Regions from separate parts of the Pantoea deleyi genome, predicted to be linked through region 2. Evidence: predicted binding sites of a transcription regulator. Region 2 holds the regulator's gene; the other holds the start of a gene.
What was found. Region 2 encodes LexA, which represses DNA repair genes until DNA is damaged. Its sites were predicted from a motif close to TNCTGTATGTACATACAGNA; they were not measured.
Positions count from the first base shown of each region.

Region 1 (16,131 bases), 1.6 Mb from region 2:
CCGTCCCTGCCACTCGCTGTTCTGCCAGCGATAGGCTGCCGGATCGATCACCAGCGACGGGCCGCTGACCTCATCTTTCTGCGCGCGGGCAGCGGGATCGGGCACGGCGGTGCCATCCGCCAGTACAAAATCATATTCGGCATTGGCGGCGACACCGGTGACCCGGGTTTCGAACCAGCCATCCGCCTGGGGTGTCATCTCAATATCCTGACCCGAGAGCCGCAGCGTGACGCGCTGCTGGCCGGTTGCCCAGAGGCGAAAACGCACCTCGTCGTCGGCAACCCGTTCTGCGCCCCAACTTTTAAAAAAAGATTTGGATTCCATTCAGTTGCCTCATTTAGCCTGGAAATGCACGATGGCAGCCATCGCACGAAAAGGATGTTGATGATACAAGCGTCAAAAAACCGTAAAGCGATCAGCGAGACCAGGATGCCAGGTGGGCTGGCGCGTCTCTTCCGGCCAGAAAGCCGGACAGGTATTCAGCGTGATACCGCGGGAAGCCAGCGTTGAGACCGTTTCCATTGGGTATACAGACAGTAATCATAGACTAAGATGTTGCAGTCGCAGGACGGCGGGGCATGGCGGGGCATTAATTTATGTTAATTGCGCTGAAACCGGCGTCACGCGGTGCAAACGCGTCCGGGCAGGCGCAGAAAATCCTGCCGGACGGTGCGGATGCACTCTACGCTTAACCATGATGGCACCGGTCACACCGGCGCCGCTGAACTTTGAAAAGGATATGACGTGAGGAAATGCGTTCTGTTAGCTGTGCTGCTGCTTTCCGCCTGTTCTAACCGGGTCGGACACCGGCTGGACAGCGGTAATCTGCAGCATATTCATGCCGGTCAGACCACCCGTTCGCAGCTGATCGCGCTGTTCGGGCCGCCCGACAGTGAAACGCCCTATACCGACGGGCAGCGGCTGCTGAAGTGGACTTACAGCGAGGCGCGTACCCTGAACACCACCGAGGGGCAGACGCTGACCGTACAGATGAAAAATGACAGAGTGCTGAATTATGCGCTGAGCAAGAGTTAACCGGCCCGGCCGTTGCGCTGCCCGGTGACGGCTTGCCACCGGGCACAATCGGTCAGAATCCGCTGTTCTGCGGCGCCTCCCGGCTCTCTGCGCGCGGCTGCGCCAGCCGGGCAAAGTCGGAGCCAGCCGGATGCTGGTAGATCTGCAGCGAAAAGAAACGGGTCATCGCCGTGATGTACTCAAAAATCGCGGCCTGGGTATTCTCATAGTCGGCCCAGTAGATGGAGGAGGTGAAGCAGTAGACCTCCACCGGCAACCCCTCCGGCGACGGCTTCAGCGGCCGCACCACGATATACATCTCTTTCTGAATGTCATCACGCTGCGCCAGCCAGGCGGTCAGGAACTTACGGAACACCATCAGGTTGGTAATGTTGTTTTCGATAAACCAGCGGTCGCCGACGGCGCTGATATCACGTCCATCCAGCAGCTCCGTGATCGCCTCACCGGCCAGGCGGATCTGACTCATCGCCTGCAGCATCTCCTGATTCACAAAGGTAATCGACTTCTGGTCGAGCCAGAAGCTGCGCATGATGCGCCGGGCGCCGGAGGAGAACATCGCCTGCCAGTTGGTGTAGGTCTCGGTCAGGAAATTTTTGGTCGGGATGCGCGACAGGGTGTTGTCCCAGTTGCGGATGGTGATGGTGTGCAGCGCAATATCGATCACCTCGCCACTGATGTTTCTGTCCGGCATCTCAATCCAGTCGCCCAGCTGCAGCACGTCGTTGGAGGAGAGCTGAATATTGGCCACCAGCGACAGCAGCGTATGCTGGAAGATTAACATCAGCACCGCGGCCACCGCACCCAGCGAGGAGATGATAATCGCCGGTGACTTGTTGGACATGATCGCCAGAATCATGATCGCGGCAATGATATGCACCAGAATTTTACCAATCTGGATATAGCCTTTGATCGAGTGATTTTTGCGTTTGGACTTGCGCGAGTAGGAGTTGTTAACGATCTCCAGCACTTCATTAAAGAAGATCGACAGATAGATAAAGAACAGGATGCCGCAGATGGTCTGAATGGCCACCTTCAGATTTTCAGGCAGGCCCGGCATAAACTGCAGGAAATTGTAGACCACAATCACCGGCACAAAATTCGACAGTTTCTGAGAGAGGCGGATGTCTTTATCCAGCGGCACGCCCTTTTTATGGCTGCTGAAAAAGACCTTCCTGATCACTTTGACGATGAAGAATTTGCAGATCAGGTGCGTGATCATGCCCGCCATCACCAGCAGCAGCAGGCTGAAGCTGATCGACAGCACCCGGTTTCCCTCGATAAAACTCATCAGACTCTGAATGTAATGCATGATAACCACGTGCGAAAAAGAGGAGGGGCGAATTCAACCACAGCAGGAGGGCGGTTGTTAAGCGCCGAATGCGCTCAGGTTCCGCCGCCGCGCTTTTTTCTGTCGCAGGCCACGCGCGGCCACCGTTTTTGTCCTCTGTGCGCGGCACTGACTGCGCGCGACGCTCAGATAAATGGCGCACCGGCCGATAACGATCTTATCTCCTCTGACATGAGCCTCTGGACATGCTAAAAAATCTTAAAATTACGCACGGCATTCTGACCATCCTTGCCCTTTTTATTACGTTACTGACCCTGACCAGCTTTCTGTTTTATAACGGCGTCTCAAAGGCCGATAAAAACTTCGTGGCGGCCGAACAGCTGACGCTGCAGCAGCAGCATCTCAGCGATGCGGTTAAAACCCTGATTAAAACCCGCGTCACCATCAACCGCGTGGCAATCCGTTTCCTGAAAAATCAGCAGGACCCTAAATCGCTGGCGGCGATGGCGGCGCTGCTGGAGCAGGCGGGGCAGTCTGCGGCGCGGGCCAACGCGGATTTCAACGCGTGGCAGGTGATGCCGCGCAGAGCCGGGCAGAGTGAGGCGCAGTCGGCGCAGGTTGAGAAAGCCTACCAACAGATGCGTGACACCATGCTGGCCTCTATTACCTTCCTGAAGCAGGGCAACTATCCGGCCTACGGTAACCTGGAGGCGCAGGCGGCGCAGGATCAGCTCGACAGCGCCTATGAGGCCTGGCGGGCGGTGAACATCCAGCTGATGAAAGATACCTCCCTGCATAACCAGCGCAGCCTGACGGATGCACTCTGGGCGCTGCTGACCATCGGCCTGATCACCGGGGTGATCGGGGTGGCGGTCTGGACTGGACTGCAGACGCTGCTGATTGGCCCGCTGGCCAGGCTGACCGGCCATATGCGCGCCATCTCTGCGGGCGATCTCACCGCGACGATCCAGCCGGAAGGCCGCAACGAAATGGGCCTGCTGACGCAGGAGCTGCAGCAGATGCGCGACGCGCTGGTGGTGACCATTACCTCGGTTGATGAGGCGACCCGCTCTATCTTTACCGGTGCGGCGGAAATTTCGGCCGGCAGCACCGATCTCTCCTCCCGCACCGAGCAGCAGGCGGCCGCGCTGGAACAGACCGCCGCCAGCATGGAGCAGCTGACGTCTACGGTGAAGCTCAACGCGGATAATGCCCGGCAGGCGACCACGGTGTCGAAAGAGGCCTCGGCCACGGCGCAGCAGGGCGGGGAAACTGTCGCCCGGGTTATCGCGAACATGGATCAGATCAGCGAAAGTTCCAGCCAGATCGCCGGGATTACCGCCATTATCGACAGCATTGCCTTCCAGACCAACATTCTGGCGCTGAACGCCGCCGTGGAAGCCGCGCGCGCCGGTGAGCAGGGCCGGGGGTTTGCGGTGGTGGCGGGCGAAGTCCGCTCGCTGGCCGGACGCAGCGCCAGTGCGGCACAGGAGATCCGTGGGCTGATTGAGCGCTCCGCCGAGCGTATCAAAACCGGCGCCGGTCATGCTTCACTGGCGGGCGTGGCGATGGAGAGCATCGTAAACTCGGTCAGCCGGGTAACGCAGCTGATCGAAGAGATCGCGGCCTCCTCCACCGAGCAGACCCGCGGCATTGAGCAGGTCTGCATTGCGGTGTCGGAAATGGATGGGGTGACGCAGCAGAATGCCGCGCTGGTGGAGGAGTCCGCCACCGCCGCCGCCTCGCTGGAGGATCAGGCGAGCACCCTGCGTAAAACGGTCTCGGTGTTTAAAACCGGCAGCCTGCAGGCGGCGTTCTCCGCCGCGCCGGTGGCGAAGGCGAAGGCGCTGATGGTGCCGGCTCGTCAGCCTGTCGCCGCCACGGACAATGATAACTGGCAGAGCTTCTGAGAACGGCCGTGATTCCGCTGTGCCATAAAAAAACCGCCCCTGGGGGCGGTTTTTTATTCGCGGCAGGTATCAGGCCGGCACGGACTGCGCCTTCTGGCTGCGTGACCAGACGCGGTGCGCCTTCATCGCCTGCGTAAACGCAGACATCAGCGCGCTCTCCGCCGAATCACCCTGCACGATACCCTCTTCCTGATCGCCATCGTTCAGGCCGAACTGCGCGTTAAAGCGACGCGCGTCGCCCACCAGGCCGATCACCTTGAGGTGCTTGTAGGCCTCCAGCAGGAAGTAACGGGCATCGCCGCTTAACAGCAGGGCGTCGATGTTGCCATCCGGCACGATGACGGCATCGAAAGTCAGTGACGGCAGACCGGCGAAGGTCGCATCCACCGGCAGCACCGAACCATCATCGGCCCGGACCTGGCCCATGTGCGGCGCCAGCAGTTTGGCGTGAACGCCTTCCGCCTTCAGCGCCTGCAGGATTGCCAGCACATCGGCAGCTTTCACGCCGTCGCTGAGCAGCAGCGCCACCTGGCGGCCTTTGATCTCTCCACCCGGCACGGCGTAGAGGCTGAGGCTCTCATCCTGAGTCAGGCCGTTCACCGCCGCAGGCGGCTGAATGTTGCGCTGCTCGTCGGTCAGCGCGATACCCAGGTTATCCGCCACGCCCTGCGCCAGTTTCAGGTCGATGCGCGCCAGATGATCCACCACACGCTCACGAATATAGGTGCGGCCCACTTTGCTCAGCTCGAACGAGTAGGCACCGATGATGTGCTGCTGCTCGAACGCCGTCTGGCTGTTCCAGAACAGACGCGGCTGGGCATAGTATTCGCCGAATGACGGGCTGCGCTCACGTACCTTATGGCCTTCCACGCGCTCCTGATAGCTCTCGAAGCCGCCGCCTTTCGCCGCCGGTGGGGTTTCACGCGGCCAGTTATCGTTGATGGAGTTCGGCTCGTAGTTCGCCGGATTGGTATCAATATCCTGACGATGCATCCCCTGACGCTGGAAGTTGTGGTAAGGGCAGGTTGGACGGTTGATCGGGATCTCATGGAAGTTCGGCCCGCCCAGGCGGCTGATCTGCGTGTCGGTATAGGAGAAGAGACGGCCCTGCAGCAGCGGATCGTTGGAGAAGTCCAGACCCGGAACGATATGGCCCGGATGGAAGGCCACCTGCTCGGTTTCCGCAAAGAAGTTGTCCGGGTTGCGGTTAAGCACCATCTTGCCGACGATCTCGACCGGCACCAGCGCTTCCGGGATCAGCTTGGTGGCATCCAGAATATCGAAGTCATATTTGAACTCATCCTCCTCCGGGATCAGCTGCAGGCCCAGCTCATATTCCGGGAAATCTCCGGCTTCGATCGCTTCCCAGAGGTCGCGACGGTGGAAATCGGGATCGCGACCGGTCAGTTTCTGCGACTCGTCCCACAGCAGCGAGGCTTTACCGGCCACCGGCTTCCAGTGGAAGCGGACAAAGGTCGCTTTGCCTTCGGCGTTGATCAGACGGAAAGTATGGATACCAAAGCCTTCCATGGTGCGGTAGCTGCGCGGGATGCCACGGTCAGACATCGCCCAGATCACGTTGTGCATGGTTTCCGGCTGCAGGGAGACATAGTCCCAGAAGGTGTCATGGGCGCTCTGGCCCTGCGGGATCTCGTTGTGTGGCTCCGGCTTAACGGCATGCACAAAGTCAGGGAATTTGTGCGCATCCTGAATAAAGAACACCGGCGTGTTGTTGCCCACCAGGTCGAAGACACCCTCTTCGGTGTAGAACTTGGCGGCGAAACCGCGAATGTCGCGCACGGTATCCGCTGAACCGGCACCGCCCTGAACCGTGGAGAAACGGACAAAGACAGGCGTGGTCTGCTCCGGATCACTGAGGAACTGCGCTTTGGTCAGATCTGTCAGTGAGCGGTAAGGCTGGAAGTAGCCATGGGCGGCCGAACCACGGGCGTGGACGATACGCTCCGGGATACGTTCGTGGTCAAAGTGCGTGATCTTCTCACGCAGGATAAAGTCTTCCAGCAGCGTCGGCCCGCGCGACCCGGCGGTCAGGGAGTTCTGGTCGTTGGCGATGCGCGTGCCCTGATTGGTGGTCAGCGCCTGATGGGTGCCGTTTTTCCGGCTGGCTTCAAGCTGGTCAAGTTTGGCGTTGTGTGTCTGCGGAGCTTTCAGGCTGCCCGGTGCGGTAGGCTGTTTGCCGGGCGGTGTCGGTTCAGCGGGGGGCTGATGCGAACCATCTTTGGGGGCCAGCGATCCCAGACCCGGTTCTGAGGATTCGGGACCGGTGGTGGGGGCACGTTCACTCAGGGGTTTCTTCTCTGTATCTTTCGACATTAATCCATGCTCCAGCGGTTGTTTAACTTTCGACGACACTAAATATAGAACAACCTGAACAATACTGAGGATTAAGCGGCCATTTAACTGCGTCGCGCGTTCCTTTTTTGTCCGGATAAAAACCGCCGCTTATCTCTGCGCCTCTCCTGTCGCTACGCTTATCGGGGCCGCATGCCGTCTGGCTTAGCGGCGAGCCAGGCCGCGCCCGCCGTACGGGCAACCTGGTTCGGGTGCGTCCGGGCGTCGTCCGCCAGCGGGCCAGCGCAGGAGCCGGAAGCGGTCATCGATCGGTAAGTAAAATTAACGTCACAACCGGAAACTTTTCGTTGAATTAAGAAATGTTATATCATAACATTTTGCGCCATTGTAACAGCGAGTGAGGATAAGGTTTTGGCAAATCAGACAGGTCAGTGGATTGGAGTGATCGGGGCGCTGTTAATCAGCCAGCAGGCGCTGGCGCACGGCACGCACGCACAGGGTAAACCGTTGTCTGCGATGGAGCAGAAGGCGGCAGAAGGGGTTTTTGCTGACAGCGATGTGAAAGATCGTCCGCTCTCCGACTGGGACGGACTGTGGCAGTCGGTCTATCCGCTGCTGCAGAGCGGTGAGCTGGACCCGGTCTGGCAGAAGAAGGCGCAGCAGACGCCCGGTAAAACAGCCGAGGCGATTAAAGACTATTACCGCAAAGGCTACGCCACCGACGTTGCGACCATCGGCATCGAAAACGGCGTAATGGAGTTTCACGTCGGGGAGCAGGTCAACGCCTGTCACTACCGCTACGCGGGCCATAAAATCCTGACCTATACGTCAGGTAAAAAAGGGGTGCGTTACCTGTTTGAGTGCCAGGATGCCGGCAGCAAAGCGCCTAAATTTGTGCAGTTCAGCGATCACACCATCGGCCCACGCAAGTCTGCGCATTTCCATATTTTTATGGGCAACGTGTCGCAGCAGGCGCTGCTGACGGAGATGGAGAACTGGCCGACCTATTACCCTTATCAGATGACCAATCCGCAGGTCGTGGATGAGATGCTGCATCACTGAGTGGGGCAGCGGCCCGGCTGATCCGCGCAACACGGCGGGTAGTTAAGCGTGGCCGGGCACGGCTTTCTCACGACCCCGACCGGGCTCGTTTCGCGGCCCGGTCGGCCATCAGAACACGTTTCCACACACTTTACAGAGCGAAGGGGCCGGCCCAGGCGATCGCCGCACGCTGCGGCGGGCAGCCGCGTCTCCCCCTCTGTCAGCCGCCTGCTGCGGTTATTCTGCTCAGTGCCGTGGCGCACGACTGGCCGGTCGCCAGCGGCCTGTTACACTTCTGATAAGCATAAATCAGGAGCAGACATGAAATTAGGCTTTGCATGTAAGTATCTCAACCCCGAGGGTAAACAGTTTTTCCCGTTTCGCGCGACCACCCGTAAACGCTTCTTGAGTTTATCGCACGACGAGCGCTATCAGCTGCTGTATGAGATCACCGTCACCAACCTCAATCATCTCTTCCTGACGCTGGAGCAGCTGGCGACCTTACCGCCGTCCCTCAGAATGATGCGTATCGGCAGCGATCTGCTGCCTCTCTACACGGTGCCCGAAGCCGCACCGCTGTTTGCTGAATTTCTGCCGGCCCTCCATTCACAGTTTGCCCGCTGCGGCGAGCTGGCGCGGACGCATCAGATCCGGCTCTCCTTCCATCCGGGGCAGTACACCGTGCTGGCCTCCGACAACCCTGATGTGGTGACGCGCGCGCTGGAGGATGTGGAGTATCACACCCTTTGTGCCTGCCTGATGGGCTACGGCAAAACCTTCCAGGATTTTAAAATCAACATCCATATGAACGGCAAAGCGGGCTTCGACGGCTTTAAGCAGTCGTTTAACCGGCTCAGCCCGGAAGCGCGGCGGATGCTGACGGTGGAGAACGATGAGATCTCCTGCTCGCTGGAGGATGTGCTGCAGGCGGCGCCGCTCTGTCCGGTGGTGCTGGATATCCATCATCACTGGGTAAAAGAGAGCGCGTTTATCCAGCCCGATGATGCGCGTGTGGCAAGAGTGATTGACTCCTGGCGCGGCGTGCGTCCGGTGCTGCACTATTCGATTTCGCAGGAGGGGATCATTCCGGCACAGGGCTGGCCCGATCAGCAGCAGCTGGGGGTGAGCAAAAGCAAACTGCGGGCGCACTCCGATTATTTCTTTAATCCGACGCTGAATGCGTGGGCGCTGTCGTTCCGGGAGTTCGACATCATGTGCGAAGTGAAGATGAAGAATCTGGCGCGCGAACCGCTCTTCGAGTGGGGGATAGCGCAGCAGCTGGTGGCCGACCCGCAGGCGGAATCGGCCGGGGAACAGCCGGTTAAATAATGGCGACGCCGCCGGTCACGGCGAGGGTGGCCCCTGAAATGTAGCTGGACTCATCGCTGGCCAGCATCACATAGGTGGGTGCCAGCTCCGCAGGCTGACCGGCACGCTGCAGCGGCACTTCGCTGCCGAAATTCTTCACCTGCTCAACCGGCATGGTCGAGGGGATCAGCGGCGTCCAGATCGGACCGGGTGCGACAGCATTGGCCCGGATCCCTTTTTCAGCCAGCAGGGCCGCCAGGCCGCCGGAAAAGTTCACGATGGCGGCCTTGGTGGCGGAGTAGGCGAGCAGCTTCGGCTTCGGCTGGTCGGCATTGATGGAGGCGGTATTAATGATCGACCCGCCCGCCGGCATATGCCGCGTGGCCGCTTTGCTGAGGTAGAACATCGCATAGAGGTTGGTCTTCATCGTCCGATCAAACTCATCATCGCTGATCGCATCCAGCGATTCGCGCGTCATCTGATAGGCCGCGTTGTTCACCAGAATATGGATTTCGCCAAACGCCTCGACTGCCTGGTCGACCAGCGCGTTGCAGTGTGACGCCTCGGTAATGTCGCCGGGCACCAGCAGCGCCTTCTGGCCCGCTGCCTCAACTCGCCGGGCGGTATCCTGCGCATCCTCATGCTCATCAAGATAGGAAATCAGCACATCGGCACCTTCGCGGGCAAACGCAATGGCAACGGCCCGGCCGATGCCGGAGTCGCCGCCGGTAATAATCGCTTTTTTACCCGCCAGACGGCCTGAACCCTGATAGCTCTCTTCGCCGTGATCGGGCTGAGGCTGCATCGCGGCGGTGCTGCCAGGCCAGCTCTGCTGCTGTTCTGCGAAAGGGGGCTGTGGACGCTGAGTGGATGACATGACGTTTTCTCCATAAAAGACAGGGTAAGCTGGTCCGGGCATCAGGCCCGGACCGGTGCGCGATCAGGGTTTTGGTGGGGTGATGCCGTCAATCTGCTCTGACTGGGCGCCGGAACCGGGACGGGCGTTACCGAGCAGCGGCTCATCGCCCAGAATATCGGGCTGCTGTTTCGCGCTGAACTGCCCCCGGCCATCGTAAGCCGGACCGCTGCTCCAGCGGCCTTCCGGCAGCGGCTTATCCAGCGAGGTATTCAGGCAGTAATAGGCGTGCTCCTGCGCTTCATGCTCCTGCGGGAAGCTGTTCGGGATCGGCAGCGAGGCGTTCAGACCGCCCATCTCTTCGATGACGGCCAGCCACTGCTGCTGGTGCAGGGTGTCACGGGCGATCAGGAAGGAGAGGAAATCCTTCATGCCCTTATCTTCGGTCATGTTGTAGAGCCGGGTCGCCAGGACGCGGCCGGTCGCTTCTGCGGTGACGTTCGCCAGCATGTCGGCGGCCACGTTGCCGGAGGCGTAGATGTGGCTCATATCAAACGGCATGCCGTTGGCGTTGACCGGCATCGCCGCCAGCCCCGACGAGAGGATATGGCGCGGATTCATGCCGCCCAGAATGGCGTTGACCACCGGATCTTTCGCCGACGCTTCCTGATACGAGAGCGGGGCGCCTTCAAGGTTCAGTGCCACGGCGTAGCCCAGCATTTCGATATGGCTCAGCTCTTCCGTCGCGGTCGAGATCAGCAGATCGCGGATCCGGACATCTCCCCGCGCGCCCATCGCCTGGAAAAAATATTGCATCGCTACACGAATCTCACCCTCGACGCCGCCGATGGCCTGCTGGAGCAGCATGGCAAATTCAGGATCGGGTTTTTCCACACGAACCGGGAATTGAAGTTTTGATGAATGATGAAACATGATTATTTTCCTCGTCTGTGTTTGCAGTGGATGCAGAAAAAGCCTGGACACAGATAACGGATAAATAAAGCGGAACGAGAGCAATTAACCGGGATTAATGGTGAAATAATCGGCAAAATAGCCTTTAAGCGGAGCGATATAGGGTTATGTGTGCGGCGTCAGCACGGTGCCGGGAAGGGGATGCAGGTGCGGGGAGGGGCAGAAATAAAAAAGCCCCAAAAAATGGGGCCGATTCCGGTCGGGAAATGCATCCGTGCTAATTCGCGTTCCCTCATAACAGACACAGGTTATCAGCTGGCGCTGGTCACCGACGCGCGCTGAAGAACGTGTTCAAGCGCCTGACGGTAGATATCCTGCTTCATCACGTCACGTTCGCTCTCCAGGTGGTGAATCAGGCCCAGTACGATATCTTTATCGGAAACGTGGGCTTTTGCGCGAGCGAGTTCGGCATGGACGGCAGTAATGACCTGCTGTTCCGTGCTCAGCGCGGTACCAGAGTTCATGAAGTAATCAGAAATCTGAGACTCTGTGTTCATCGTTGTTTGCATGGTCAGGCCTCATAAAAAATTGGGGAGACAGGTTTATTGCGGTCCGCTAAGCGACTGACGCAAAAAAAATTGCATCTGAAGGTGGAAATCCACAACACCTTCAGATGCGGTGCAAGGCACCTTTCGTTACGAGTGATTTAATATCACGAGGTAAAGTTATACAAGATTGGCAAACTTGTACAACGAAATTTGACAAAAATTTTCTGGTCGGTGGTGTATCTGAAATGCATCTTTAAGGGCGATTATGGCGATAGTTCTATTAAACTATCAAATACAATGGGTTATGATTATTCTCTGTGAGCGGGGGATTTCAGGGGCTGGCGATGCAGGATATTTTACCGCTACAGCAGGGTGCTGAACCGCGTTTCTGACGGCGGATCGCCGCAAAACCTGTACAGGTTTCAGGGCGGAAAATGTGCAGGATCGTATCCGGCTGTCGCATTCCTGTCCGTCCGGCACGCGGCTCAGCATAATTCACTTCACACCTCCGGTTCAGACAGCTAAGGTTGACCCCTTATCCATTACAAGGAAACGATCATGGTCCACGACTATTTCGCGATCCCCGCTGCGGGCATCACCCAGGAACAACACAAACGCGCGGTTGCTGTCGCGGCTGCGCTCTCTGTCGCAAAAGAGTCCGTCAGCGCCTCAACTTCCGCAACCGGCTCGAAGACCTCCTGGGATCTGCAGGCTGTGGCGAATGAAATAGCGAATCTGGCCGATGCGATTCAGGATGCGCTGGAGAGTGACAGCGGAATGTAATGCCGGGACGTGCGCCTGACGCGGTGGCCGCAGGCCGGGGCAGCGTTCAGCCGTGCCGGTTCAATCCGGCAGGCAGACGCTGCCGGAAGGGCGTTTATTCCATGCCGGGAGGCTCATACTTAATATACTGCCGCAGGGCATCATGAATGGCCTGATTATTTCCCTCGTCCAGTCCGCGGTCGGCATATTCCTTCGCCAGCGCCGCCAGTACATCGTCAAATTTGCCTTTGTAATTGAGATTATTCAGCGCTATTTGCTGCCCCAGTATCGCCTTTAATACCGTGGTCTCCACCGTTAGCTGTGCCACCGTCTCTTCCAGTTTTCTGATGCGCTCGTCGTCTGCCATAACTCCTCCATGCCTGAAAAAAAAGCAGAATAACCCGCTCACCGGTCATATTCAAACCGCTCTCCGGACCGGAAAGCGGATGTCAGATTTTCCTTAAGTCAGAATCATTCACGGCGTCATTAATAAGTGGCATTACTGTAAGCCGATGACGGAAATATTTCACCGCTGCGCTGAAAGTAACCCGTTTTTGTTTACTATCCCGGCAATGAAAAAAGGGCGATTAAAAAAAAGTGTCGGGTCATCAGAGGCTTTACTTAAAAAAGGGCCAGGTCACTTGATTAAAAGGGGGAATAGCTATTACTGTATTTATATACAGTAATCTGAAAAAGGAGTGAAATTGTGGAATTCATTAAACCTGCGGACATTCGCGCTATCCTGCCTCTGCCGCTCTATATCGAACGTGTGCCCTGCGGCTTTCCCTCTCCGGCGCAGGATTATGTTGAGCAGCGCATCGATCTGAATGCGCTGATGGTCCAGCATCCCAGCGCCACCTATTTTGTCCGCGTCAGCGGCGAGTCGATGATTGAGGCGGGCATTAACGATGGCGATATGCTGGTGGTCGACAGCTCCCTTACCGCCGCCCACGGCGATATTGTGGTCGCCGCCGTCGACGGCGAGTTCACCGTTAAGCGTCTTCAGCTTCACCCCTGCCTGCAACTGATGCCGATGAATACTCAATTCAAACCGATCGCTATCCGGACCGAAGATGTGCTGGAGGTGTTTGGTGTTGTCACCTTTGTGATTAAAGCGACGCACTGATGCGGTGCGCGGTTTAACGCAACGCCGCCGCCCGGATGCGGGCGCGAGGCGCATTGCCGGTGAGCCTGAGGTTCGCGCAGGCTCACCGGCAGGCGATCTCTCCGGCGGCATGCAGAGCGCCTCTCTCCGCCAGAGCGCGCGCGAACAGGTCGTGAACTGACCCATCCAGGGGCTGCCTGTGACCCGTGCGGCCGCGGCTCTGTGAACGTCTCAGCGGCCGGGTGCTGGCTCGCCAACGCTGCCGCTATTTTGCGACAGGCAGATCCTGATAGCGGGTGGTATAGGCCGGAGAGAGCATGTCGCGCTTCATCGCCCAGGCCTTCTGGACACCCTGACCGGCAAACCACAGCTTCGCTTTGCCACTCTGGTTCAGGCCATCGACCACGCGCATCAGCGCCTCACTGTCAGGGCGGGGCTGAAACTCATCAAAAAGAGTAAGCTGCGTCACGCCCTGGCTGTAGAAGTCACCCAGCGTGACGCCCGCCTTCATGTAGCGGCAGCCCTCCAGCCAGATACGATTCAGCGCGTCGATCGCCACGCGGATGATGTCACGGGTATCGCAGGTCGGAAACGGTAACTGCGCCATCGCCTGATTGCCATAAAAGGCTTCGCCCTCCGCATGCGGACTGGTGCGAACAAAAACGGTCACCTGGCGACAGTACTGCCCCTCCAGACGAAGTTTCTCGGCCGCTCTTACCGCATAGTTGCAAACCGCTTCCCGCATGTCCGCATAAGTCGTGATGCGCGCTGAAAAGGAGCGGGAGCACATGATCTGCTGTTTAGTGGGCGGGCAGGACTCCAGATCCAGGCATGACTCGCCGCGCAGCTCCCTGACGGTGCGCTCCAGCACGACATTGAAGTGCTTCCGGATCACCCAGGTGCTCTGGTCCGCTAAATCTTTTGCGGTCATGATGCCCATACCATTCAGTTTCTGGCTGATGCGGCGACCCACGCCCCAGACATCCTCCACCGGTATCAGCGCCATCAGCTTCTTCTGGCGTTCCACACTGGAGAGATCGACGACACCGCGCGTTTTTGACCACTTTTTGGCGGCATGATTAGCCAGTTTTGCCAGGGTTTTGGTTTGCGCAATACCGACACCGACGGTCAGATGAGTATCCTGCTTAATGCGGTTACGGATCTCGTGTCCGAACTCTTCCAGCACACGGCAATGGTGAACCCCGGTCAGATCGACGAAGGCCTCATCGATTGAATAGATCTCAACGGCAGGAGAGATCGCCTCCAGCGTGGTCATTATCCGGTTACTCATATCCGCGTAGAGCGTGTAGTTAGAGCTGAATACGTGCACATTCAGGCGCTGCAGCTCATCTTTTATTTTGAAATAGGGCGCACCCATTTTTATTCCGAGTTTTTTTGCCTCGGCGGAGCGGGAGATAATACAGCCATCGTTGTTACTCAGAATACAGACGGGCTTTCCTCTCAGATCGGGCCTGAAGACGGTTTCGCACGAGGCATAGAAGGCGTTGACATCAACCAGGGCGAACATCAGCGACCTGCAGCCTGCGGTGGATAATCAGCAACCTGCTGGTCTGTCATGCGGTGACGGGCGCGGCATGATGGGAGCAGAACTGGGTGAGATGTTGCGGGTCTGAAAACGAGCATAGCCTGGCCTTAATAATAGCTGTATATAAATACAGTATTACCGATTGGCCGTTTCGGTCAAGCCAGCAGAGGCGTTCACCCTTTCATTTCCTGAAAAGGGGGAAGGGGGCGCTGAAGGACGTCCGCTAAAAGCTTTTTTTAACACGCGTAAAATGATTCGGGAGGTTATGCTTTTCCTGGTTCGATGAGCAGTTAATCATCGGGTTGTTAAGGTCTGTAACCAGGTAGATATCATGAATTTTACCCAGTTTGAAGCCAGAGTGAGGCAGTGGCCCGCCATCTCTTTCACTACCATCATCCTGTCCCGTCATCATACCGACTATGAGATCTATGCGATCGACGATAGCAGCGCGGTAAAAACCCGGCTCTATTTATGCCAGGCGGATAACGAAAATCATGCCAGCCTGTTAATAAAGCAATTCACCTTCTGGCTGATGAAAATCAATGCTGCGCAGCGCGCCGGGCAGGAAGAAAAAGGCAGCACAGAGATACCGTTATTGTCTGAATAAGCGCAAATTGGGCTACGGCGGAGCCCCTGCCGGAGAGGGGGCAGAACCAGCGGATACGGGGTCTGCGGGCAGCATGGCCGGTGGCGGGACGGGTGCAGATGACGCGCTGTCGCGCCAGCCATCTATACTTGATGCCCGTGCCTGGGATAGAATCCCTGTCGATTTTGACAGGAATGCACGATCTCAGACCGGTAACGATGATCACGACAGCCATAGCGCATAAAAACAGAGAGCGGGGACGCCCCAGAGAGTTCGATATCGAACAGGCTCTGGATAACGCCATGACCGTTTTCCGGCAAAAAGGGTATCACGCGGCCTCGATAACCGATCTGGGTGAGGCGATGAACCTCTCCGCAGGCAGCATCTACAAAGCCTTTAAAGATAAACGTTCGCTGTTCCTGCTGGTGTTCGAGCGCTATCTGGCGCTGCGTAACGCCGATCTGCGTCGTCGTCTGGCGCCCTGCGTCAGCGGACGGGAAAAAGTCACCGAACTCCTGCAGTTCTATCTGGACTCGGCCCGGGCAGCAGAGGGACGGCGCGGCTGTCTGGTCGTCGCCAGCGCGATTGCGCTACAAACCCTGGATGCGGCGATGGCACAGCGCATCAACGACGTGGTTCAGCGTAATCAGCGCTTTCTGGTGACGCTGCTGGAGCTGGGGAAGAAGGATGGCTCAATCGATAATACGCTGGACAGTGAAGCGGCAGCTGGTCTGATCCTCTGCATCGCCTTTGGTATGCGGGTGGTGGGCAAGGTCGGTGACGTGACCAATGAGCAGGAGACGCTGGCACTGGCACTGAAAGTGCTGGGATAATTGCGGTCAGAACGCCCGCCATCCTCTGCGGCCTGCCGCTTTCGCAACGGGCTTCTCCTCATCCTCACATCCAAGCCCTTTCACCGGG
Region 1 covers NZ_CP071405.1:2,137,150-2,153,280, reverse strand. Annotated here, with positions in the region: gene treZ (malto-oligosyltrehalose trehalohydrolase) at 1-324, opposite strand, end outside; gene J1C59_RS10100 (hypothetical protein) at 745-1,035, shown strand; gene J1C59_RS10095 (mechanosensitive ion channel family protein) at 1,088-2,344, opposite strand; gene J1C59_RS10090 (methyl-accepting chemotaxis protein) at 2,569-4,233, shown strand; gene katE (catalase HPII) at 4,303-6,567, opposite strand; gene zinT (metal-binding protein ZinT) at 6,958-7,608, shown strand; gene J1C59_RS10075 (apurinic/apyrimidinic endonuclease family protein) at 7,909-8,916, shown strand; gene J1C59_RS10070 (glucose 1-dehydrogenase) at 8,909-9,772, opposite strand; gene J1C59_RS10065 (manganese catalase family protein) at 9,836-10,684, opposite strand; gene J1C59_RS10060 (biofilm development regulator YmgB/AriR family protein) at 10,975-11,232, opposite strand; gene J1C59_RS10055 (hypothetical protein) at 11,770-11,994, shown strand; gene J1C59_RS10050 (hypothetical protein) at 12,089-12,340, opposite strand; gene umuD (translesion error-prone DNA polymerase V autoproteolytic subunit) at 12,680-13,099, shown strand; gene umuC (translesion error-prone DNA polymerase V subunit UmuC) at 13,344-14,606, opposite strand; gene J1C59_RS10035 (hypothetical protein) at 14,956-15,231, shown strand; gene J1C59_RS10030 (TetR/AcrR family transcriptional regulator) at 15,429-16,043, shown strand.
Region 1: umuD (translesion error-prone DNA polymerase V autoproteolytic subunit) is a predicted target of LexA. The motif match lies at 12,639-12,658, and genes of this name have one in related genera.

Region 2 (16,131 bases):
CCAGCGAGAAGAGCAGCGCGCCGAAACAGATCAGCAGAGAGTGCCCCAGCGCCGTCAGAAAACGCGGGTCGCTCCAGAGCTGGATGAACCACTTCAGGCTATAGCCCTGCGGCAGAATGGTGTTGCTCCAGTCGGATGAGAGCGCATAGAGCAGCGTGGCCAGCAGCGGCAGCGCCAGCAGGATAAAAAGCAGCCCGACCATGAGGCGGTGATAGAGATGTTCGGCGCGTGACATGGCGGCTCCTTTCATGGCTGCTTCGCATTGAGATAGCTACGGCGCACCAGATACTGCTGCACCAGGGTGATCAGCGCCATGATCGCCACCAGCAGCATGGCCAGCGCACTGCCGGTGTTAGGGTCCAGCGAAATATCGCCGGAAACCAGCGCGGCAATGCGCACCGGCACCACGTTGAAGTTGCCGGTGGTCAGGGCGTAAATCGTGGCGTAGGCGCCCAGCGCATTCGCCAGCAGGATGACAAAGGTTCCGATTAGCGCCGGAAAGAGAATCGGCAGCCCGATGTGCCACCCGTAGCGCCAGCGGCTGGCACCCAGCAGCGCCGCCGATTCCTGCCACTCTTTTTTCAGCCCGTCGAACGCCGGATAGAGCAGCAGCACGCCAAGCGGGATCTGGAACCAGGTGTAGACCAGCACCATGCCGTTGCGGGAGAAGAGCCGGAAGCTCTCGATCACACCATAGTGGCGCAGCAGCAGCGTCAGGCAGCCGTTCAGTCCCAGCAGGATTACAAAGGCGAAGGCCAGCGGCACACCGGCAAAGTTGCTGGTCATATTGGTAAAGGAGAGCAGAAAGCGCTGCAGCCGTCCGCCACCGATCTGATGCAGTGAATAGCCGGTCACCAGCGCAATCAGCAATCCATACAGGCTTGACCAGAGCGAGATATCCAGCGAAAAGCGGAACGCCTGCTGATAGAAGGGCGAGGTCAGGATATCCTGATAGTTATCCCAGCCCCACTGGCTGTTCATCTCACTCCAGAAGCTGTTGATGGCGATCCACACCAGCGGGGCCAGCTGAAAGGCGACCCAGAACAGGGTGAAAGGCAGCAGCAGCAACAGCGCAATCCCTTTGCCTTTCATCGTGGACACTCCGCCAGCAGTCCGCGACAGACCGGCTTGTCATGCGCCACCGCCAGCAGCTCGCACAGGGTGCCGCAGAGGTCGGTCTGCTGCGGTGCAAGGTCCGGCTGCAGCGAGAACGCGCGGCCAAAGACAAACAGCGGCACGGTGGTCTCCTCCGGCAGGATGCCGCCGTGGGAGCGATCGTCGTTCATGCCGTGATCGGCCGTGACCATCACCTGATAGCCCTCCGCCAGCCACTGCGGCATCCACTCCGACAGCAGGCCGTCGGCGATGCGCGCCCGGTTACGATACTGCGGCGAGCAGAGCCCCGACTTATGCCCGGCATCATCGATGTTCATCGGGTGGATCAGCAGAAAATCGGGATCGTGACGCAGCCGCAGGCTCTCTGCATCTTCAAACAGATGCGAGTCGGGATAGCTGTCGTCAGAGTAAAAATGGCCATACTGGATGGGCAGGTCCGGCGCGTCGGTGTGGCGGTCGCGCGCCGCGACGAACGGCGTCTGGTTATACAGCTCACTCACCCAGTGGTACGCGGCGGCCGCCGTCGTCAGTCCGGCGGCCCGCGCAAAGTGAAACACGCTGCGTTCGCGACTCAGCCGGCTGACGCCATTATGAATAATGCCGCTTCTGACCGGCGGAACACCGGTCAGAATGCACTCATAAAGCGGGCGCGACAGTGACGGCAGCTCACAGGTCATACGGTAATAGAAGCCGTTGCCCTGCGAACATTCGGCATGCAGGTAACCCATTGCATGTTGCGCAACCTGATTGCTCAGGCCGTCCAGCACCACCAGGATCGTTTTCATTCCGTTCTCCCCGCCAGAAACTACGGCTGCATATTGATGATGACGTTTTCCTGCCACAGACGCGGCAGCATTTTCGACGATTTATCCCATGCAGCCTGGTCCTTAACCGGACGGGCATTTTTATATTCCGACTGGGGCAGCAGGCGAGCCTGAACGTCCGCGGGCAGCGTCAGATGCTCAGCACGGATCGGGCGGGCATAGCCTTTCGCCAGGTTAATCTGCCCCTGATCGGAGAAAATATATTCGCGGGTCAGTTTCGCGGCCGCAGGGTGTTTCGCATATTTGTTGATGAGGGTGGTGTAGCCGGAGGTCACGGAGCCGTCAGAGGGGATCACCACCTCATAACGCGTTTTGTCGATCTGGTCGCGGTAGTTAAGGGCATTAAAGTCCCACACGACCGCCATCTGCACTTCGCCCTTTTCGATGTTGGCAATCACCGGATCGGTGACGCCGAGACGCCCCTGTTTTGCCAGATCGGCAAAGAAGGCCAGCGCCGGTTTCAGGTTCTTCTCATCGCCGCCCAGCGCGTAGTTAGCCGCCAGTACGCCGTTAGCGGCCTGAGCTGCCACGCCGACGTCGCCGATAGTAACCACATACTTACCTTTCTTAAGATCGGCCCAGCTGTGGGGAATATCTTTCACCTGCTGCTTGTCGATCAGGAAGGCGATGGTGCCGGTATAGGCCAGCGCCCAGTGCCCCTCTTTATCTTTCGCCCAGTTCGGGATCTGGTCCCAGTGGGTCGGTTTATAGGGCTGGGTCACGCCTTTAGCCACGGCAATGGGGCCAAAGGCGGCACCGACGTCACCGATGTCAGCACTGGCGTTCTCTTTCTCCGCGTCGAATTTGGCCAGCTCCTGGGCCGACGACATATCCGTGTCGCTGTGCTTCAGGCCATATTTGCTGCTGATATCCTGCCAGGTCTCTTTCCAGTTGGCCCAGCTGTCCGGCATCCCGACACTGTTGACCTGACCTTCACTGCGCGCGGCTTTTTCCAGCGCGGCAAGGTCGTTATCGGCGGCCTGCGCGACGGGCAGGGTAAGCACAACAGCACTGGCTACTACAGAGGCGATAAACGCTTTCATCTCAGTTGCTCCGGGTGTAAGTTGATGGGCCTGTCTGGTCTAGTCCAGCAAAAACCGAGCCAATGTAGTCCCTGTCTGTGAAGGATTTATGACAGGGCGGCGCGGGACGGGGAACAGGGGAAGCAAGCGGCGACCCGTCAGCCGGTCGCTGACGCGTTGACCTGAACAGTAAGAGTGCGGGGTCGCACTAAAATGAGGCTACAGTTGTGGAGTCACCAGCACTCAAATCAGCGGACGCGATCGCCAGCGCCCTGCTGACGCGCATTCAGTCTGGCGAGTTCAGCGGCGGACGTCTGCCCGCCGAGCGCGCCCTGAGCGAGGCGTTCAGCACCACGCGCATTACCCTGCGGGAAGCGCTGGGCAAGCTGGAAGCGCAGGGCGTGATCTACCGGGAACTGCGGCGCGGCTGGTTTATTGCGCCGCCGCGGCTGATCTATAACCCGCTGCATCACAGCCATTTTCATGCCATGGCGATCGCGCAGGGACGCCAGGCGACCACCGAAGTGATCGCCGCCGAAGAGGTTGCGGCGCACGACAGCGTGGCGACCGCGTTGCAGCTGACGCCGGGTTCGGCGGTCTACTGCATCCGCCGCCTGCGGCGCATCGATGGACGCGCGGTGCTCTATGTCGAACACTACCTTAATCCCCGTTTTTTCCCGGATTTGCTCGGCGAAGACCTGACGCGTTCACTGACCGATCTCTACGACCAGCGTTACGGCATCCGGTACGGCGGGGCGCGCTTCACCATCCTGCCCGGTCCGTTGCCGGAGATCGCCGCCCCGACGCTGAATGTAGCATCCGGCAGTCCCGGCCTGCTGATCACCCGCATCAATCGCAATCAGCATCGGGAAGTGATTGACTGCGACTGCGAATACTGGCGTTACGATGCGCTCTGCGTGGATGTGGAGGCCTGACTCAATATTGTGATTTGCGTCACACTCGCGCATGATAGCGCGCGCTGATAACCTCTTTTTTAAGGCGCAACATGAGTGACAAAAATCCGTTTGCCCGCCACCTTGCCACGCTGCTGCAGTGGGTGCTGAATCTGGGTCTGCTGAGTCTGGCGATTATCCTTATCGTCTTCCTGGGCAAAGAGACGGTCCACCTGGCAAACGTGCTGTTTAATACCGGCGAGCAGGCCTCTTCCTATCTGCTGATTGAGGGAATCGTCATCTATTTCCTCTATTTCGAGTTTATTGCGCTGATTGTGAAGTACTTTCAGTCTGGCTATCACTTTCCGCTACGCTACTTTGTCTATATCGGGATCACGGCCATTATCCGCCTGATCATCGTCGACCATAAAAATCCCTTCGACACGCTCTGCTACTCGGCCGCGATACTGATTCTGGTGGTCACGCTGTGGCTGGCAAACAGCAACCGGCTGAAACGCGAGTAATCTCTCTGCCGTCGGACACGACGGCAGGTGTTCGCATCGCGTCTCTGCGCTAAACTACCGACCTGAAAATTACTGGGAGTGGTGCTATGTCGCAAGACGCGCTCAGCTTATTACGTGCGCTCAACTGGCTTTCTCCGTCGCAGGCAGCGCCTGCGCCCGCTCTGCTCGACTGGCTGATGGAGGAGGACTCGATGACGCGCCGTTTTGAACAGCATTGTCAGCGGGTCACGGTGCAGCCGCTGCGTGAAGGCTTTATCGACGCCCGCGAACTGGGCGAGGAAAAAGCGCTATTGCCGGACGATGAACGCTTCTGGCTGCGCGAAGTGCTGCTGTTCGGCGACGATCAGCCCTGGCTGGCGGGCCGCACGCTGGTGCCGGAAAGCACCCTCAACGGACCGGAGGCAATGCTGCAACAGCTCGGCACCCGTCCTCTGGGCCGCTATCTTTTCTCCTCATCGACCCTGACCCGCGATTTTATCGAGCCGGGGCAGGTGGGGGCATTATGGGGGCGGCGTTCACGCCTGCGTCTCTCCGGCAAACCGCTGCTGCTGACTGAACTGTTTTTACCCGCATCGCCATTCTATCGCGATCGGGACTGAGGGCTCTGTAGTGCAAAATAGTATGACGATGAAATGGCGGGCGTATGCCCGCCTGATGCGTATCGACAAACCGATCGGGACGCTGCTGCTGATGTGGCCCACGCTCTGGGCGTTATGGCTGGCGGATAGGACCGTGCCGCCGCTGCCGGTGCTGGCGGTCTTTGTCGCCGGGGTGTTTGTGATGCGCGCGGCGGGGTGTGTGATCAATGACTATGCCGACCGTAAGGTGGATGGTCATGTCGAGCGCACGAAGCACCGGCCTCTGGCCAGCGGGGCGGTGAGCGCCAGAGAAGCGAAGCTGCTGTTTGTGATCCTCGCGCTGGTGGCCTTTGCGCTGGTGCTGACCATGAACCTGATGACGATTATGCTCTCCGTCGTGGGGCTGGCGCTGGCCTGGGTTTATCCCTTTATGAAGCGCTATACCCATCTGCCGCAGGTGGTGCTGGGGGCCGCCTTTGGCTGGGCGATCCCTATGGCATGGTCCGCAGTTAGTGAGTCCTTACCTCTCGTCTGCTGGCTGGTCTTTATCGCCAACATCTGCTGGACGGTCGCCTACGATACGCAGTATGCCATGGTGGATCGGGATGACGATCTGAAGATTGGCGTGAAGTCGACCGCGATTCTGTTTGGCCGTTTCGACAAGCTGATCATCGGCCTGCTGCAGCTGGCGACGCTGGTGCTGATGGCGCTGGTGGGAATGATGCTGCATCTGAATGGCGCCTTCTACTGGACGCTGCTACTGGCGGCGGCGCTGTTTGTGTATCAGCAGAAGCTGATCGCCGGGCGCGAACGGCAGCCCTGTTTCCAGGCATTCCTGAATAACAACTATGTCGGGATGGTGCTGTTCCTGGGCGTGCTGATGAATACGCCGCCGTTCAGCCAGATTTTCTGACAGCGTGCCGGGCGTCAAAAGGCGGATTCATTGCTGCCACGCTCCTTCTGCACGGTATGGCGGATATAAAAAAGGCGACCTCATGAGGTCGCCTTTTTTGCGGTACGCAGATATCAGTCGTGCGCCACGGCGGTTTCAATCGTCATGCGCACGTCATTGGTCACCAGATCCGCCAGGATGTGCCAGGTGGCCTGGGTCTGTGTGACATCAGCATCGCCGCTGTCACTGATGTACCCTTCGTCGCGCAGCGTCAGCACCAGCGAGGTAAAGACCGCTTTGTCGAAGAACTCCGGTGCGTTGATACCGTGCAGCACTGACAGTCGCTGTGCCAGCGTCCGGCTCTCTTTTTCCAGCGTGCCGCGGTTAATCGTCGGCTTGGCGCTGAGGATGGAGAAGGTAATGGCGTAACGCTGCAGCGTTTCACGCACCCCGGCGGCCAGCAGCTGCAGCGTGCGATAGCGCGCCGCGGTAAAGCGCAGCTCACCGGCTTCACGCGTGATCAGGCCCTGACGCGCCAGCTCCTGACACAGTTCGGTCAGCAGCTGTGGCAGTTCATCGGTCTGCCAGCGCAGGAACAGCTCACTCTTCAGCATCGGGTAGATCAGGCTCACCTGACGCAGCAGTTCGGCTTCGCTCAGCGTCTGGTGCTGCTGAACAATGGCGGCAATCAGCGACGGCATCACCAGCATGTGGTGGATGTTGTTGCGATAGTAGGTCATCAGCACCGCCTGCTCGCGCGGCAGAATGATGATGTCGCCAATGCTGTCCTTTTCACTCTCGAACTTGTTCATGCCCATAGCGTGATCCAGCAGCGCTTCCGCCGTGAGATCGGGCACCGTCGCGTTGGGTGAGTAAGGCACGTTGCGCAGAAGCTGGGTGTAGCACGCCAGCTGTTCAATCAGCTGTTCACGGGTGAGTGAGCGCTGACGTGACGCCAGCAGCGCCGTGACGCAGAGGTTCATGGCATTGGCTGCGCCCGCTTCATTGATTCGCACCATCAGGCTGGCGGCGATATCGTTGACGGTCGGCGTTAACCAGCTCGGGCGCTGCGGCTCGATCGGATCGATGGCATCGCGCCATTCCGGCACGCGCTTGTTGAGATAGTTAACCAGCGGCATCGGCTCGCCAAAGTTAACGTAGCCCTGGCCGAGATTACGCAGCTTGCGTAAGCCACGCACCATCTGCATAAAGCCTTCTTTCTCTTTCGCCGCGCCGCGCAGCTCTTTGGCGTAAGTGCCCACTTCCATCACATGCTCATAGCCGATATAGATCGGCACCAGCGTGATCGGACGATTTCCGCCGCGCAGCATCGCCTGCAGCGTCATCGCCAGGGTGCCGGTTTTCGGGTCCAGCAGGCGACCGGTGCGTGAACGGCCCCCTTCGACAAAGTACTCAACCGAATAGCCGCGGGTAAACAGCTCGCCCAGGTATTCGCGGAACACCGTGGCGTAGAGCTTGTTACCTTTAAAGGTACGACGGATAAAGAATGCGCCCAGACGACGGAAAATCGGGCCTGCCGGCCAGAAGTTAAGGTTGATCCCGGCGGCGATATGCGGCGGCACCAGCCCCTGATGGTAGAGCACATAGGAGAGCAGCAGATAATCCATGTGGCTGCGATGGCAGGGCACATAGACGATCTCATGGCCATCCTGCGCCAGCTGACGCACTTTTTCGCCGCCGTTGACGTTGATGCCCTGATAGAGGCGGCTCCAGAGCCAGCCCATCACCCGGTCAGTCACACGAATCGCTTCGTAGGAGAAGTTGGCCGCAATTTCTTCCATCATCTCGATGGCATTCTGCTGCGCTTTCTCGTGGGAGATTTTTTTGCTGCGCGCTTCATCTTCGACGGCTTTCTCAATCGCTTTGGATTGCAGCAGACGATTAAAGAGATCCTGACGCGCCGGTAAGCGCGGGCCAATCGCGGCCAGCCGCTGACGGGCAAAATGAATACGGGCCACGCGGGCCAGCTTCTGGGCGATCGACTTGTCCGTTCCGTGTTCGGTGGCCATGCGGCGCAGCGAAACGGTCGGCGAGAAGCGGACAAAACTGTCGCGCCCGTGCCAGATGACGGCAAAGAATTTCTGTACCCCGTTCAGGACGCGCAGATGTGGCGTTGCCTCACCCTGAACTTCACGTCCCGGTGCGCGGCCAAACATCACGGTGACCGGCAGCATCTGAATATCCAGCGTGGGATTGTTTCGATGCAGGTCGAGGTAGTCGTGAAAGATTTTCACGGATTCGACGCTGGGCACAAAATAGGGGAAAACGCGCGGGCCGTCGTGAATAAAGACGTGACGCGGCAGCAGCGCGCCGTCAATCTCCAGCGGAGAGAGCGGATCGGGCAGATGATGTCGCAGACACTGGGCGCGCAAAGTCAGTAAGTCAGCCTTCGAATCGTAAGGCAAAACATACATAATAGGTCGGGTCGGGTCCAGACCATGTTCTGAAACGGGATCGGCCGGAATGGCCTTACTTTTTACCAAAAACGACAGTGGTAAATTAAGCAGTTTGTAATAAAGTTTACGCCAACCTGACATAGACAACATGAAGCCTCTTGTTAGCAAAGCGCCGCAAGCATACCAGAAAGTGCAGCGAAGATCTGTGGTGGTGCCAATTGCACGCAGCCCAGACATTGACGTCAATACGATGAAAGGGTTCCCCCATCATGGCAAATAATGCCACCGGACTTATCAGAATAGTTAAAGCCGCAGGTTACTCATGGCAGGGGCTGCGTGCCGCCTGGCAGCATGAAGCGGCATTTCGTCAGGAAGCGCTGGCCGCGCTGGCCGCCATCGTCATCGCCTGCTGGCTGGACGTGGATGTGGTCTCCCGCATCCTGATGATTGGTGTCGTAGTGCTGGTCGTCATTGTCGAAATCCTTAACAGTGCCATTGAAGCGGTGGTCGATCGCATCGGTCAGGAGCATCATCCGCTGGCCGGTCGGGCGAAAGATATGGGATCGGCCGCGGTGCTGATCAGCATTCTACTGGCTCTGTTTGTCTGGATCGCGCTGCTCTGGACACATTTGCGATAAGCGTTCCATATCGCGTCGGAAGCCGCGTTTTGCGGGACAATCGGTTTCCATTTCGCCAATACCTGTATATACTCACAGCGACTGTATAAACAACCAGGGGGCGGGATGAAAGCATTAACCAGCAGGCAGCAGCAGGTCTATGACCTGATTCGCGACCATATTACTTCAACGGGCATGCCGCCTACGCGTGCCGAGATTGCCGCGCAGCTGGGATTCCGTTCGCCGAATGCGGCAGAAGAGCACCTGAAAGCGCTGGCGCGTAAAGGCGTCATCGAGATCGTGTCCGGTGCCTCGCGCGGCATCCGTCTGTTGATGGAAGAAGAAGCCTCAGAAGGCTTACCGCTGATTGGCCGGGTTGCTGCCGGTGAGCCCATCATGGCGCAGGAACATATTGAAACCCACTACAAGGTGGATCCGGGCCTGTTTAAGCCGTCGGCTGACTTCCTGCTGCGCGTCAGCGGAATGTCGATGAAAGACATCGGGATTATGGATGGCGATCTGCTCGCGGTGCATAAAACCCAGGATGTGCGTAATGGTCAGGTCGTCGTGGCGCGCATCGATGATGAAGTCACGGTGAAGCGCTGGAAAAAGCAGGGGGCTATCGTCCATCTGCTGCCTGAGAACAGCGAATTTGACCCGATCGTGGTTGATACCCGTGCTCAGTCGCTGACCATTGAAGGTCTGGCGGTGGGCGTGGTTCGCAACGGCGAGTGGCTCTGATTTCTCTGCCTGCGTGCATTCGCCCTCTCTGATGCTATTCTGTCTGCCCTAATTTTGTCGCGGCCCTCTTTGCGCAGCGACACTGAGCACGGAACGGCGAATGCGCGTTATCACGGCAACCGATAAAAATCTCTGGCGGCTCGCGCTGCCGATGATCCTTTCAAATATCACCGTGCCCTTACTGGGCGTGGTCGATACCGCAGTTATTGGTCATCTCGACAGCCCTGTCTATCTTGGCGGCGTCGCGGTCGGAACCACCGTCACCAGTTTCCTCTTTATGCTGCTGCTTTTTCTGCGGATGAGCACCACCGGTCTCACGGCGCAGGCGCTGGGTGCGGGCGACAAAACGGCGCTGGCGCGGGCGCTGGTTCAGCCGCTGATGATTGCGCTGCTGGCTGGCGTGCTGTTTATCGCCTTACGCTATCCGATTATCCGGCTGGCGACGCAGCTGGTCGGCGGCAGTCCCGAGGTCCTGGCACAGGCGGCGCGATTTATTCAGATCCGCTGGCTCAGCGCGCCGGCCACCCTCGCAAATCTGGTCATTCTGGGCTGGCTGCTGGGCGTGCAGTATGCGCGCGCGCCGGTGATCCTGCTGGTGGCAGGGAATCTGGTGAACATCGTGCTCGATCTCTGGCTGGTCATGGGGCTGCACTGGGGTGTCGCAGGTGCGGCCACCGCCACGGCGCTGGCCGAATACATCACGCTGGGCGTCGGCAGCATCATGGTCTGGCGGGTGCTGAAACTGCACGGCATCACGCCAGCCCTGCTGAAACAGAGCTGGCGCGGCGACAGTGCCCGGCTGCTGCGCCTCAACCGGGATATCATGCTGCGCTCCCTGATGCTGCAGCTCTGTTTCGCGTCGCTGACCGTGCTCGGCGCACGGCTCGGCCCCGATGTGGTCGCGGTTAACGCCGTGTTACTGATGTTCATTACCTTCACCGCCTACGCACTGGATGGCTTCGCCTATGCGGTAGAGGCGTTTGCCGGTGAGGCGCATGGGGCAAAAGATGGCAGTAAACTGCTGCGTGTCTGGCACGCCGCCTGTCGTCAGGCGGTGGCCGTCGCGCTGTTCTTCTCGCTGGTCTATGCGATCGCTGGCCCGCAGATCGTGACGCTGCTGACCTCGCTGACGTCGCTGCAACAGACCGCCGATCGCTACCTGGTCTGGCAGGTCATACTGCCGCTGGCGGGCGTCTGGTGTTATCTGCTGGATGGCATGTTCATCGGCGCCACGCGTGGTCGCGAGATGCGCAACAGCATGGTGATGGCCGCCGCGGGCTACTTCCTGACGCTGCTGAGCGTACCGCTGCTGGGCAACCATGGACTGTGGCTGGCGGTAACCGTTTTTCTGGTGCTGCGCGGCCTGACGCTCTGGCTTATCTGGCGCAGGCACTGGCGTCACAACAGCTGGTTTGAAGCCTGATTCAGTCGTGCTCACAGAGGTATACAGATAATTCTGTATTATTCTGAGTCCCGGAATAAAGCAACTACAATTAACTTCATACGGCGCAGTTAAGTAGCGCTTTGTATCGAGGTTATGACGAGTAGCCAGATAATTAAACCCCGAGGATTGGAGGTCTGCCATGAATAAAGACGAAGCGAGCGGCAACTGGAAGCAGTTCAAAGGCAAGATGAAAGAGAAATGGGGCAAGCTGACCGACGACGATATGCAGGTGATCGAAGGTAAACGCGACCAGCTGGTAGGTAAAATTCAGGAGCGTTACGGCTATGCAAAAGATGAAGCAGAGCGCGAAGTAACGGACTGGGAAACGCACAACAAAGATCACCGCTGGTAATCGACCCTCTGTTCCGGTGAGCCCTCACCGGAACACGCTTCAGGCGCTGACACCTATCCCCGTTTTCCCCGCTTTTTGCCTTCATCCTGATGATCATGTTCGCAGTTTTCATGATGCGTACAGGCTGCCACTTCCGCACAGTTTTTACACAGTCCATGCGCTTCAATCACGCTATGGCGCAGAGCAAACTGCGCTTCCCCCGCCAGCGTCGCGATAATGGTCTCCACACCCTGCGCCTGTTTTTCGGTAACGGCGGCACAGCGATCGCAGACCAGCATCACTGAGGTATGCGCCGGTGCTTCAAAATGGTGACACATCACGTAGCTATTGTTGGACTCCACCCGGTGGATAAAGCCCTGTTCCAGCAGGAAATCGAGCGCCCGGTAAACCGTGGGCGGTTTGGCCTGAGGTTCACTGACCCGCAGCTGGTCCAGCAGATCGTAGGCGCTGATAGAGCCAGGCTGTTCGGCCATCAGGCGCAGCACTTCGGCACGCTGCGACGTCAGACGCACACCGCGCTGCAGGCACATTTTTTCAGCCTGGGTCAGAATTTGCTGCGTCGTCATGGTTGTCATGAAAATCCTCCGCTGGATAAGTGATGTTATTTTATCACAATTGATGGCCAGGTGCTGAAGTGGCTTCTGGCTGAAAAAACAGCATTAATTGCCTGTTAAACCAGCATATTCAGCATGCCGCTCCCCATTTTTAAGCTCGCCGGCGACAAAACAGATCCATTCTGATTCAACCGGAAGAGGATTTTATTGGCATTTTGCTTTGCATCTCACGGAGTTAAGAAGTAATGTTCAGAAAGACTTAAGCAACGTCTGGTATTTTTTGAAATCCCCCGACTCAGTTTGAACAATCACAACATGTTTTTGGTTGGAAAACGTCCAATCCCTTGAATTAAGGCACTGTTTCCTTTGAATTCACAGCAACGACGCGTTAGCCAGCATTCACAATACGGCTAACAAATTATTCAGTCATTGAATGTATTAATGACAATTTTCAGGTGATGGCAGGCAAATGGTGAAAAAATCCGCTCAACGTCCGGCGCTGAAGTACTCCGCTGCGGCGACCGCGCTTTTCCTTTCTTCTTCCGCCATGGCGGCAGGGACCTGGTACGATGCACGTAATGACGCCATGGGTGGCACCGGCGTCGCTTCTTCTCTCTATGGCTCCGCCGTGCTGGCTAACCCGGCACTGATGACGCGTGCCAGACCCGACGATAACGTCAGCATTATTTTTCCGTCAGCCGGTATTCAGGTCACTGACAAGGATGACCTGATTGACAAGGTCGATGATATTACCGCGACCGTAGATCGTTACCGCTCAGTGCTGGGTAACTTTACGCCCGCAGACTATTTACGGGGCTATCCTGAACTGCGTGCGGCCTCGGGCGATGTGGCCAACAGGCTGAGCGATTTGCGCGGCGATAAGGCCAACGGTTCGGCGGGGGTTGCCGTCGCCGTGACGGTTCCGAATGAGACGCTGCCTTTCGCCTTCATTACCAAAGCCTACGGAACCGCGCACGTTCGCGCTAACGTGGTGCAGGGTGATATCGACTATCTGCGCGGCGTGGCCAACGGCACGATACTGCCGCGTCAGGGCGATCAGAACAACCTTCGCTCCAGCGCCAATGGCTTAGCGGCCCTCGTCACTGATTATGGTGTGGCGGTCGCGCATGAGTTCACCATCGCCGGTCAGCCGGTGTCGGTGGGCGTTACGCCGAAAGTGCAGAAAACCTGGCTCTACAACTACACCGCCAGCATCTATAACTACGACAAGAACGACATCAACAACAGCCAGTATCGCAGCACGGATACCGGGTTTAACGTCGATGCCGGTCTGGCGACGACCTTTGCGGAGAACTGGACGCTGGGCGTGACCGGTCAGAACCTGGTGTCGCGCGATCTGCAGACCCGCGAGGTCAATGGTTATCGCGATACCTATCAGATTCGCCCGCTGGTCACTACCGGCCTGGCCTGGGATAAAGGTCCGTTCACCGTGACGGGCGATGTGGATCTGACGGAGACCAGACGCTTCAAAAGTCAGGGAAACAGCCAGTATGTGGCTGCAGGCGCAGAATATCGCGTACTCGACTGGCTGCAGCTGCGTGCCGGTTATCGTGCGGACATGCGGTCCAACGACGAGAATGTGGCGACCGCCGGTTTTGGTCTCTCGCCGTTTAACAACGCCGTCCATCTGGATCTGGCGGGCTCGGTGGGTGCAAACAACACCTGGGGCGCAATGGCGCAGCTGGGTTTCAACTTCTAAGCGCGTTATTCAGGCGGTCCGGGGCGGGGCGATGCACTATCGCCCCGCCTTGTGTTATCCTTGCACAGAATTCCATCACCTTAATTACCGGATTGCCTGTACTTCATGCCTGAATTTTCTTCGCAACGCTTCTCTGTCGCGCCTATGCTCGACTGGACCGATCGCCACTGTCGCTATTTCCACCGTCAGCTGACGGCTGATACGCTGCTCTATACCGAAATGGTTACCACCGGCGCCATCATTCATGGCAAAGGGGATTATCTGGCTTATAGCGAGGCCGAACATCCGGTCGCGTTGCAGCTGGGCGGCAGCGATCCGGCGGCGCTGGCGCACTGCGCGAAGCTGGCAGAGCAGCGCGGCTACGATGAAGTGAACCTGAACGTCGGTTGTCCCTCCGATCGGGTACAGAATGGCCGTTTCGGTGCCTGTCTGATGGCCGAGGCGACGCTGGTCGCCGATGCGGTTAAAGCGATGCGCGATGTGGTGTCGATCCCGGTCACCGTCAAAACGCGGATTGGTATTGATGAGCTGGACAGCTATGCGTTCCTGACCGATTTCATCGGCACGGTCGCGGGGCGCGGCGAGTGCGACACCTTTATTATCCATGCGCGTAAAGCCTGGCTCTCCGGCCTCAGCCCAAAAGAGAATCGCGAGATCCCGCCGCTGGATTATCCGCGCGTCTGGCAGCTGAAACGCGATTTCCCGCATCTGACCCTCGCCCTGAATGGCGGCGTGAAAACGCTGGAAGAGGCGCAGAACCATCTGCAGCACCTCGATGGCGTAATGATGGGCCGCGAAGCCTATCAGAACCCCGGCATTCTGGCGCAGGTCGATCAGACCCTGTTTGGCCGTGAGCATCCGGCGGTGAACCCGGTTGAGGTGGTGCGCGCCATGTACCCTTATATCGAAGCGGAGCTGGCGAAGGGCACCTATCTTGGCCACATTACGCGCCATATGCTGGGGCTGTTCCAGGGCATTCCGGGCGCGCGCCAGTGGCGTCGCCATCTGAGCGAAAATGCGCACAAGCCGGGCGCGGACGTGCGTGTGCTGGAGGCGGCGCTGTCGCTGGTCGCGGATAAAATCCCGCAGGAAGCCTGACCGCTCTTCTGAAGCATAAAAAAACCAGCCCCGAGGCTGGTTTTTTTTACGCCAGGATCTGGTTTTTTTCACCAGCTCTCAGGTGCAGCGTGCCCGTTTAGTGCTGCAAAAACAGCAGGTTATCTGTTGGCACGCTTTTTGTACTGCTTCTGTCAGTGAAGATCAATCAGGAGCACTGACGTGGAAATTTTATTTGTATTGGGGTTTTTCCTGATGCTGTTGCTGACCGGCGTTTCGCTGCTGGGCGTGCTGGCGGCACTGGGGGTGGCAACCCTGGTGATGGTTGTCGGGGGGCTGTTCGCACTTGTTATTAAAGTGTTACCGTGGCTGGTGCTGGCGGTGATCGCCGTCTGGCTGCATCGGGCATTTTCTGGCGACAGTGACGCACGAGCCCGCCGCAGGCTGCGTCGTAAGATCAACAGGTTAGACCGGAAAGGCTGGCGCTAAATGCGGTGACGATCACAGAGTGAGTGATTGTTTAACGCGGATCTGCAATTAAACATATTTTTTACTTATGTTTTCTGGCAGGATGCTGTCGTCAATTCGATGTGCCATCGACTCGACATGAATTCATCGCCGCTGTCCCTACACCAGCGCGAACAAAAAAGAAAAAAAGAAGAGGGCTTCCTGCGGGAAGCCCTTTTTGTTGCTGACGCTTACGGGATTAACAGACAGGAGCCCTGCGTGGCGCGGCTCTCCAGCATCTGATGCGCTCTGCTGGCCTCTTTAAGCGCAAACTTCTGCTGCGCGGGAACCTCCACCTGAATCGCGCCGCTGGCCAGCAGCGAAAAGAGCTCGGCGCTGGCAGTTTCCAGCTCCTGACGGTTGGTGATGTAGCCAAACAGCGAAGGGCGGGTCACAAACAGCGACCCTTTCTTATTGAGGATGCCGAGATCAACGCCGGTCACCGGCCCGGAGGCGTTGCCAAAACTCACCAGCAGGCCATGACGACGCAGCGAATCCAGCGACGCTTCCCAGGTATCCCGGCCGACCGAGTCGTAGACCACGCCCACTTTTTTTCCGTCGGTCAGTTCGCTGACGCGCTGCGCAATGTCCTCTTCGCGATAGTTAATGGTCGCCCAGGCACCGGCCTGTTTCGCCAGCGCGGCTTTCTCTGCGGAACCCACCGTGCCGATCAGGTGCGCGCCCAGCGCTTTGGCCCACTGACAGGCGATCAGGCCGACGCCGCCTGCGGCCGCATGAAACAGGAAGGTTTCGCCGGCGCTGATTTTATGGGTCTGGCGCAGCAGATACTGCGTGGTCAGCCCTTTCAGATAGCTGGCCGCGCCCTGTTCAAAACTGATCGCCTCCGGCAGATGCATCAGGCGATCTTCCGCCA
Region 2 covers NZ_CP071405.1:3,742,618-3,758,748, reverse strand. Annotated here, with positions in the region: gene J1C59_RS17680 (ABC transporter permease) at 1-235, opposite strand, end outside; gene J1C59_RS17675 (ABC transporter permease) at 247-1,092, opposite strand; gene J1C59_RS17670 (alkaline phosphatase family protein) at 1,089-1,901, opposite strand; gene J1C59_RS17665 (ABC transporter substrate-binding protein) at 1,922-2,983, opposite strand; gene J1C59_RS17660 (UTRA domain-containing protein) at 3,190-3,897, shown strand; gene psiE (phosphate-starvation-inducible protein PsiE) at 3,969-4,379, shown strand; gene ubiC (chorismate lyase) at 4,466-4,978, shown strand; gene ubiA (4-hydroxybenzoate octaprenyltransferase) at 4,989-5,870, shown strand; gene plsB (glycerol-3-phosphate 1-O-acyltransferase PlsB) at 5,984-8,407, opposite strand; gene J1C59_RS17635 (diacylglycerol kinase) at 8,536-8,904, shown strand; gene lexA (transcriptional repressor LexA) at 9,010-9,624, shown strand; gene dinF (MATE family efflux transporter DinF) at 9,725-11,047, shown strand; gene J1C59_RS17620 (CsbD family protein) at 11,208-11,420, shown strand; gene zur (zinc uptake transcriptional repressor Zur) at 11,474-11,995, opposite strand; gene J1C59_RS17610 (conjugal transfer protein TraF) at 12,444-13,694, shown strand; gene dusA (tRNA dihydrouridine(20/20a) synthase DusA) at 13,800-14,792, shown strand; gene pspG (envelope stress response protein PspG) at 14,973-15,239, shown strand; gene J1C59_RS17595 (quinone oxidoreductase) at 15,449-16,131, opposite strand, start outside.